Regions from separate parts of the Kitasatospora sp. NPDC056731 genome, predicted to be linked through region 2. Evidence: riboswitches for the same ligand, from Rfam matches in the RefSeq annotation. Region 2 holds a riboswitch; the other holds the start of a gene.
The links. A riboswitch is a leader RNA that binds a small molecule or an ion and turns the genes downstream of it on or off. The one in region 2 is predicted to bind glycine.
Positions count from the first base shown of each region.

Region 1: another riboswitch for glycine. It lies ahead of gcvT (glycine cleavage system aminomethyltransferase GcvT); the one in region 2 lies ahead of gcvP (aminomethyl-transferring glycine dehydrogenase).

Region 1 covers NZ_JBFBNR010000014.1:170,878-175,366, reverse strand. Annotated here, with positions in the region: gene AB0R04_RS17485 (enhanced serine sensitivity protein SseB C-terminal domain-containing protein) at 248-1,171, opposite strand; gene AB0R04_RS17480 (enhanced serine sensitivity protein SseB C-terminal domain-containing protein) at 1,289-2,131, opposite strand; glycine riboswitch at 2,318-2,423, shown strand; gene gcvT (glycine cleavage system aminomethyltransferase GcvT) at 2,655-3,776, shown strand; gene gcvH (glycine cleavage system protein GcvH) at 3,991-4,365, shown strand; gene glyA (serine hydroxymethyltransferase) at 4,459-4,489, shown strand, end outside.
Region 2 covers NZ_JBFBNR010000062.1:13,480-17,968, forward strand. Annotated here, with positions in the region: gene AB0R04_RS35605 (MFS transporter) at 1-40, opposite strand, end outside; gene AB0R04_RS35610 (DUF2382 domain-containing protein) at 221-712, opposite strand; partial or broken gene AB0R04_RS35615 (PRC-barrel domain-containing protein) at 1,103-1,417, opposite strand; glycine riboswitch at 1,641-1,744, shown strand; gene gcvP (aminomethyl-transferring glycine dehydrogenase) at 1,981-4,489, shown strand, end outside.

The DNA.
Region 1 (4,489 bases), on a different contig from region 2:
CAGTACGCGCGGTGCGTTGCGCAGAACTCTCTGCCATCCGAACTCGCTTGCGCCAGCCCTGACAACCGACAGATGCCCAACTGTGATCTGTGCGCATGCACCTCCTACGCCTTCGGCATATCCCTCTTCACACGGCTGTATCAGGCATGTCAAGGTGATCGACGGTACCGGCCGGAAGTTCGTCCGGAAAGCACCGAAGCCGACCTGATGCAAGATCAAGTCGGCTTCTGGAAAAAGGTTTTGGTTGTCAGCGCCCCGGGTATCCGGGCCACGGCTGCTGCGGCTGCCCGGTCCAGCCCTGCGGGGGCTGCTGCGTGCCGTAGCCGTAACCCGGCCCCTGCTGCGCGGGGTACGGCGGAGGCGGCACCGGCGGGTACGGGCCGGTCGGCGGGCGGCCCGCCTCCCGGTCGAAGAACGGGCGCGCGTGCGCCCGCATCCACAGCGCCACCGGGTCGTACTCGTCCGCCATCGCCACCGTGGACACCGCCAGCCCCTCCGGAGCCACCGCGATCGCCCGCTGCATCAGCGCCCGCACCGCCTCCACCGCCGGCGGCGAACTCTCGTACAGCTCCAGTCCGATCGCCAGGTACGGCTCCCCCACGGCCGGCTGCACCCAGGCCCGGCGCAGCGCCCGCACCGCGCGCACCTCACCGGCCTGCCGCTCCAGCAGCGCGAAGAACGGCTGGGCGTTCAGCTGCGGCTCGCTCAGCTTCAACGGCCCGGCCGGCAGCCGCTCCAGGCCCGCGGCGATCCGCCGCAGGTCCGCCCAGGGCACCCCGACCCCGCCGCCGGGCGCGTGCGGGTTGAGCCACAGCCCCCAGCGGGTCCGGTACAGCGAAGCGGCGATCTCCCGCCCGGAGATGACCTCGTGGGCCCGCGCCCAGCCGGACGACGCCAGCTGCTCGGACGAGGTGACGGCCGGCGCGTAGCCGTGGCCGCTGATCTCCATGTTCCCGTACTGGGCGTCCGCGCTGCCCGGCGTGCCGTGCCACAGCAGCATCCAGACCTGGCCGTCGGCCAGTGCGTGCAGCAGTTGCTCGTACGCCTCGTAGCGCTCCGGCGCGACCTCGCGCAGGGTGCGCTCCAGCGCGCCCGGATCCGCTCCGGGGCGCCCGGCGGGCGCCTGGCCCCAGGGCCCCGGTGCACCGCCCGCTACCGCTCCCGCACTCATGCGCCCACCTCGCCGCGCCTCTTTCCTCAAGCCTGCCGGCCCGTCGGCCGTCTGCACGCACCCTATGGCGCGGCACCGGCCACCGCCACGGCGACGTGCCTCCGATACGAACCCCGCTCAACCCCGCGCGTAGAAAGGGAGTACCCGGGTGAGCAGCCACTCGACCACCGGGTCATCGGCGAGATCGAGCAGTACGAGGTGGACGCCCCCCGGCAGCGGCGCGGTTCCCAGCGCACGGCCGAGCGCCTCGTTCACCGCGCCCGGGTCGGCCGGGGCCGCCTGGTCCAGCTGGACGCCCACGAACATCACGGTCGGCTCGCCCTCGATGCTGGCGAGCGCCCGCCGCGCGGACAACACTCCGGGCAGCGCGGACAGTTCGGCCCGGCAGGCGGCCAGGAAGTGCTCCGGATCCTCCCCCGGCACCGGCTCACGCAGCGCCACCCGGCCACCCGTCGGCGCCTCCGGCCCCTGGCCCTGACTCTGGCTCTGCTCCTGGTTCCGGCCCTGCTCCTGGTCGGCCAGGCGCTCCTCGCGCGGGCCGCGCCGCAGCTCCGCCACACCCTGCGGCGGCACCGGGATGCCCACCGCCGCCTCCGGGTTGACCGCGATGCCCACGCCCAGCGGCAGCCCGCGGGCGAACTCCCAGACCGGCGCCACCGCGAAGGCCATCCCCGGCGCCTGCCGCAGGAACACCTCCTGCGAGGAGAACACCGGCACGTACGGCTCGCCGGCCAGCTCGATGGTCGGCAGGTCCAGCGCGGGCCCCTGCGGGTCGCCGCCGGCCGGCAGCGGGATCCACACCTGGCTGCGGGCCAGCACCTCGACCACCCGCGGCGTCGCACCCGGGTCGCCCAGCGCGGCGGTCAGCACCTGCTCCAGCTCGTTGGCCGGCCACCCGCCGCCCGGCGGCGCCGACTCCGGCCCGCCCCACCCCTGCTGCTGCTCCACCGGGTACCCCATGCGCGCCTGATCCGCCCTCTGCCGGTCGGCCGCCCTCTGCTGCGCCGACGCGCAGCAGTCTAGGGCTGTGCCCGAGGTGGCGGGGTGTGACCGGGTCCCCTCTCCCGTCGTCGGCGCGGACGTGCCATGATGTGCGCGTTCGACGGCGCGGCGCGCCGGCGGACCGACAACTCCATACCGGCCGCTCGAACCCGCGCGGGAGAGCCCGGAGTGCCCCGTCAGGCGGCACAGCCGGCGCCGAAGGAGCAACTCCTCCCCGGAATCTCTCAGGCCCCCCTACCGCACGGGTTAGGCACATCTGGAAAGTGGCGCACGGCCCTGTCGCGCGCCCACCCACGGTGCAAGCCACCATGCTGTCCTGGATGCTGGAAACAGCTGCGGGCAGGTGGGCGGTGAAGCTCTCAGGTTCGACGACAGATGGGGAGACCCACGCCGCCGCATGCCCGCGCGCAGGGTCGGCCCCCCAGCGGGTCCGGTTCCGGCGCGTGCACCCATGAGTGCCCAGACCGAGGAGTTCCAGGCCATGTCGTCCCTCCGCCTCACCGCGCTCGACGCGCTGCACCGCGCCCTCGGCGCGACCATGACCGACTTCGCCGGCTGGGACATGCCGCTGCGCTACGGCAGCGAGCGCGAGGAACACCTCGCCGTCCGCACCCGGGCCGGGCTGTTCGACCTCTCCCACATGGGCGAGATCACCGTCACCGGCCCGCAGGCCGGCGAGATGCTGGACCACGCGCTGGTCGGCTTCGTCTCCGCGCTGGGCGTGCTGCGCGCCCGCTACACCATGATCTGCGCCGAGGACGGCGGCATCCTGGACGACCTGATCGTCTACCGCCTGCGCGAGGACGCCTTCCTGGTCGTCGCCAACGCCTCCAACGCCCAGCTGGTGCTGGACGAGCTGATCGCCCGCGCCAAGGGCTTCGACGCCGTCGTCACGGACGACCGCGACACCTACGCGCTGATCGCCGTCCAGGGCCCGGAGGCCACCGCGATCCTGGCCGGGACCACCGACGCCGACCTGCCCGGCCTGAAGTACTACGCGATCCTCCCGGCCCAGGTCGCCGGCCGCGACGTGCTGCTCGCCCGGACCGGCTACACCGGCGAGGACGGCTTCGAGATCTTCTGCAACCCGGGCGACGCCGAGGGGGTCTGGCAGGCGCTGACCGCCGCCGGCGAGGGCCGCGGCCTGGTCCCGTGCGGCCTGTCCTGCCGCGACACGCTGCGTCTGGAGGCCGGCATGCCGCTGTACGGGCACGAGCTCTCCACCGACCTGACCCCGTTCGACGCGGGCCTGGGCCGGGTCGTGCGCTTCGACAAGACCACCAACGAGGGCACCTTCGTCGGCCGCAAGGCGCTGGAGAGGGCCGCCGCCGCGGCCGAGGCCAACCCGCCGCGGGTGCTGGTCGGCCTGGTCTCCGAGGGCAAGCGCGTCCCGCGCGCCGAGTACACCGTGGTCTCCGCCGACGGCGCCCCGATCGGCCGGATCACCTCGGGCGCCCCGTCGCCGACCCTGGGCCGACCGATCGCGATCGCCTACGTGGACGCGGCCCACGCCGCCCCCGGCACCGCCGTCGCGGTGGACGTGCGCGGCAAGCACGAGCCGGTCGAGGTCGTGGCGCTGCCGTTCTACAAGCGCGCCCGCTGAGGCCGCGGGGCCTCCGCTCGCCGAGGCCCCGCCCTCCCCGTAGACCCGGGCCTGTCACCACGCCCGACCCAGGCTTGAGCCACGCCTGATCCCGGTCCGACCCAGGTCCGACCCAGGTCTGATCCCATGCCTGAACCACGCCTGATCCGCGTCGAAGCCGTCCGTGCGGCGGCCCGCTTCGTCGTACCCGCTTCCCATCCTGGAGAATGACGCCATGAGCAACCCCCAGCACCTGCAGTACACCAAGGAGCACGAGTGGCTGACCGCCATCGAGGGCGGTGTCTCCACGGTCGGCATCACCGCCCACGCGGCCGACGCGCTCGGTGACATCGTCTACGTGCAGCTGCCCGAGGTCGGCGCCGACGTGACCGCGGGCGAGTCCTGTGGCGAGCTGGAGTCGACCAAGTCGGTCAGCGACCTGTTCTCCCCGGTGACCGGGAAGATCGTCGAGATCAACCAGGACGTCCTGGACGACAACAGCCTGGTCAACAGCGCCCCGTTCGAGGGCGGCTGGCTGTTCAAGGTCCAGGTGGAGTCCACCGACGAGCTGCTCAGCGCGGACGAGTACACCGCCTTCATCGGCGGCTGACCCGCTCGTGACGGGGCGGCCGCAGCGCGGCGGCCGCCCTGCCAGGCTCCCCCCTCTCTGCTCCCGTCTCTCTCCTCCCGGGAAGACCACACCATGACGGTTCTGAACCAGTCCCTGCACTCCC
Region 2 (4,489 bases):
GCTTCTCGGCCGCGGTGGTGGGCTGTGGTGCCTCACTCACGGTTGCTTCCTCCCGTACATAGTGAATGAACTGAAGTAACCATGCCGGGAGATACTTCAGAGTGTCAAATATCCAGTGGTGACGCTTTGGCAAAATCGAAGGATTCCGGCCGGGCGGCGACCGGGACGGGGCATGCCGAGGGCCCCGGACCGAGAGGTCCGGGGCCCTGGGGGCGAGGGGTCAGGCGAACGGGCGCAGCACGGCCGGGCGGGGGGTCTCGGCCACCGGGGTGGCTGCCGGGGTCGCCGGGGCGGCGGCGGTGTTGTCGTGGACCTCGACGTGCTCGCGGCGCAGCTCGTCCCGGATCACCTCCTCGGCGGTGTAGCGCTCCACCACCAGGCGGACCCGCTCGATCGGGGTGAGGTACTTGCGGACCACCGGGCGCTCCTCGCGCAGGGTGACCTCCTCCACCGCCTCGGCGATCTCCTTCTCGGTGAGCGAGGCGCGCTCGGCCTCGCTCACCGGCATCCGCTCCACCCGGACGCGCTCGCGGACCACCGGGACGCGGCGCTCGACCTGCTCGCTGGTCACGTACTTGCGCAGCTTCGCGGTGCCCACGATGTGCCAGTCCGTGGTGATGTCCAGGCGCTCCTCGCGGCAGGTGATCTCCACCGGGCCGTTGGGGGACGAGGTGGCCGGGCCGGTCGAGCGCTCCGAGACCGGCGCGGCCATGACCGAGTTCGTGGTCGCGGTGGTCGTCACGACCGGGGCGGGCTGCGGCTTGGGCTCGGTCGTCGTGGGGGTCGCTGCGGGCGCGGGGGTGTTGAGGGTCCGCACGTTGACCTCCGTCGCGGTGCCGGTGGGGTCGGCAGGGGTGGTGGTCGGGACGGGGCCGAGGGAGTGGAAGGTGATGGGCTTCACGGGCTCGGCCGCCGAGGTGGTGCCGAAGTCGAGGTCGGGCCGCGTCGGTCGGTCACCCTCGCGGCCGATGGGCCGGTCACCCTCGCGGCCGATGGGCCGGTCGCTGCCCCGGTCGGCTGGGCGGTCGCCGTCCCGGCCGATCAGCCGGTCACCCTCGCGGCCGATGGGCCGGTCGGCGTCCCGGCCGACCGGCCGGCCGTTCGCCGGGGTGTCCAGGCCGTAGTAGCGGTAGAGCTGGAGCTCCTGGGCGGGCGACAGGTGCTGGCCGACGCCGAAGTCCGGCGACTCCTTCACCAGCGACTTGTCGTACGGCACCCGGAGCTCGTCGCCGGAGAACTCGCTGGTGGTGAGCGGGACGAAGGCGTCCCGGCCGAAGATGCCGGTCCGGACGGCTGCCCACTCCGGCTGGCCGGTGGCGTCGTCCAGGTAGACCTCGTCGACCGTGCCGATCTTGTCTCCGTTGCGGTCGACCGCCTTGTGGCCGATGAGGTCCCGGGGATCGATGTCGGTTTGCACTCTTTCCTCCAGTGCGCTGCGCCTGCGGAACTCCCGCAGGACCGTGGCCGGAGCACCCGTTCCGCCTGCCACTTCACACCAAAGGCCATGAATCGGACGGGCGCGACCGGGGTGCGCCGGACGGGCTTCGGGCTGGACCGTCCGGGGGACGCGCGTAGACCCGGAGTGACCCGACGCGGCCGTGATCAGGGGGCCTGCCGCTGGTACCCTGGGCGGCGACCGCCGAGCCCGCTCGGGAGAGTCCCCGGCCACGGAAAGCGCTGGTCGGGGCGCCGAAGGAGCAACTCCTCCCCGGAATCTCTCAGGCATCCGTACCGTGTGGGGTAGGTCACTCTGGAAAGCAGGGCAGGACCGTCGGCAGGGAGCCGACGGCCACCACCCTCACCGACGGTGCAAGCCGGCGGCGTGCCACAGCGCGCCGTGCGGGTGAAGCTCTCAGGTCCCGATGACAGAGGGGGAGGCCTGTCGGGTTCGCCCGCCCGGGTCGAATCGCTGTCCGCAGCGGCTCCGGCCGGTCGGCGTGCGCACCCCCGCCGGTCCGTGACCAGGAGGCCTCGACCACCATGAACGCCCAGCCGAACGCGGGACGCCCCACCGGCGCCTCGACCCTCACCGAGCTTGAGCTGGCCAGCCCCTTCGAGAACCGCCACATCGGCCCCGACGACGCCGCGCAGCAGAAGATGCTGGCGTCCATCGGCTACGGCTCGCTGGACGAACTCGCCGCCACCGCCGTTCCCGAGGCGATCCGCTCCATCACCGGCCTGGACCTGCCCGGCGGCCGCAGCGAGGCGCAGGTGCTCGCCGAACTGCGCGAGCTGGCGAGCCGCAACCAGGTGCTCCAGCCGATGATCGGCCTGGGCTACTACGGCACGTTCACCCCGCCGGTGATCCTGCGCAACGTCATGGAGAACCCGGCCTGGTACACCGCCTACACGCCGTACCAGCCGGAGATCTCCCAGGGTCGCCTGGAGGCGCTGCTCAACTTCCAGACCCTGGTCTCCGACCTGACCGGCCTGCCGACCTCCGGCTCCTCGCTGCTCGACGAGGGCACCGCGGCCGCCGAGGCGATGGCGCTCGCCCGCCGCGTCACCAAGGTCAAGGGCGGCGTCTTCCTGGTCGACGCCGAGACCCTGCCGCAGACCACCGCGGTGATCAACACCCGCGCGGTGCCGACCGGTGTCGAGGTCGTCGTCGCCGACCTGTCGGAGGGCATCCCGGCCGAGATCGCCGAGCGCGGCGTCTTCGGCGTGCTGCTCCAGTACCCGGGCGCCACCGGTGTGGTCCGCGACCTCGCCCCGGTCATCGAGCAGGCGCACGGCCTCGGCGCGATCGTCGCGGTCGCCGCCGACCTGCTGGCGCTGACCCTGCTCGCCTCGCCGGGCTCGCTCGGCGCCGACATCGCCTGCGGCACCTCGCAGCGCTTCGGCGTGCCGATGGGCTTCGGCGGCCCGCACGCCGGCTACCTGTCGGTGCGCGCCGAGTACGCCCGCTCGCTGCCCGGCCGCCTGGTCGGCGTCTCGGTCGACGCCGACGGCAACCGCGCCTACCGCCTGGCGCTGCAGACCCGCGAGCAGCACATCCGCCGTGAGAAGGCCACCAGCAACATCTGCACCGCCCAGGTGCTGCTCGCCGTCATGGCCTCGATGTACGCCGTCTACCATGGCCCGGACGGCCTGGCCGACATCGCCCGCCGCACCCACCGCTACGCCGCCGCCCTCGCCGAGGGCCTGCGGGCCGGCGGCGTCGAGCTGCTGCACGGCGAGTTCTTCGACACCGTCACCGCCGTCGTCCCGGGCCGTGCCGCCGAGATCGCGGCCGCCGCCCGCGCCAACGGCGTCAACGTCCACCAGGACGGCGCGGACCGGATCTCGGTCTCCACCGACGAGACCACCACCCGCGAGCACCTGGCCGCCGTCTGGGCCGCGTTCGGCGTCCCCGCGGTCGAGGTCGCCGAGGGCGCCGACGCGCTGCCGGCCGCGCTGCTGCGCCAGGACGAGTACCTGACCCACCCGGTCTTCCACAGCCACCGCTCGGAGACCGCCATGCTGCGCTACCTGCGCCGCCTGTCGGACCGGGACTACGCGCTGGACCGCGGCATGATCCCGCTGGGCTCCTGCACCATGAAGCTCAACGCGACCACCGAGATGGAGGCCGTCACCTGGCCGGAGTTCGGCCAGCTGCACCCCTTCGCGCCGATCGAGCAGGCCCAGGGCTTCCTCAGCCTGATCCGCGAGCTGGAGCGCCAGCTGGTCGAGGTGACCGGCTACGACGCCGTCTCGATCCAGCCGAACGCGGGCTCGCAGGGCGAGCTGGCCGGCCTGCTGGCCGTCCGCGCCTACCACCACGCCAACGGCGACACCCAGCGCGACGTCTGCCTGATCCCGTCCTCCGCGCACGGCACCAACGCGGCCTCCGCGGTGATGGCCGGCATGCGCGTGGTCGTGGTGAAGACCCTGGTCGACGGCGACGTGGACGTCGAGGACCTGAAGGCCAAGATCGAGCAGCACCGGGACAGCCTCTCCGTGCTGATGGTCACCTACCCGTCCACCCACGGCGTGTACGAGACCCAGATCACCGACATCTGCGCCCTGGTGCACGAGGCCGGCGGCCAGGTGTACGTGGACGGTGCCAACCTGAACGCCCTGGTCGGCCTCGCCAAGCCGGGCAAGTTCGGCGCGGACGTCTCGCACCTGAACCTGCACAAGACCTTCTGCATCCCGCACGGCGGCGGCGGCCCGGGCGTCGGCCCGGTCGCGGTGCGCGCCCACCTGGCGCCGTACCTGCCGAACCACCCGCTGCAGCCGGAGGCCGGCCCGGCCACCGGGGTCGGCCCGATCTCGGCGGCGCCGTGGGGCTCGGCGGCCATCCTGCCGATCTCCTGGGCGTACGTCCGGCTGATGGGCGGCGAGGGCCTCAAGCGCGCGACCCAGGTCGCGGTGCTGAACGCCAACTACATCGCCAAGCGGCTGGCACCGCACTTCCCGGTGCTCTACACCGGCCCCGGCGGGCTGGTCGCGCACGAGTGCATCATCGACCTGCGCCCGCTGACCAAGGAGACGGGCGTGACGGTGG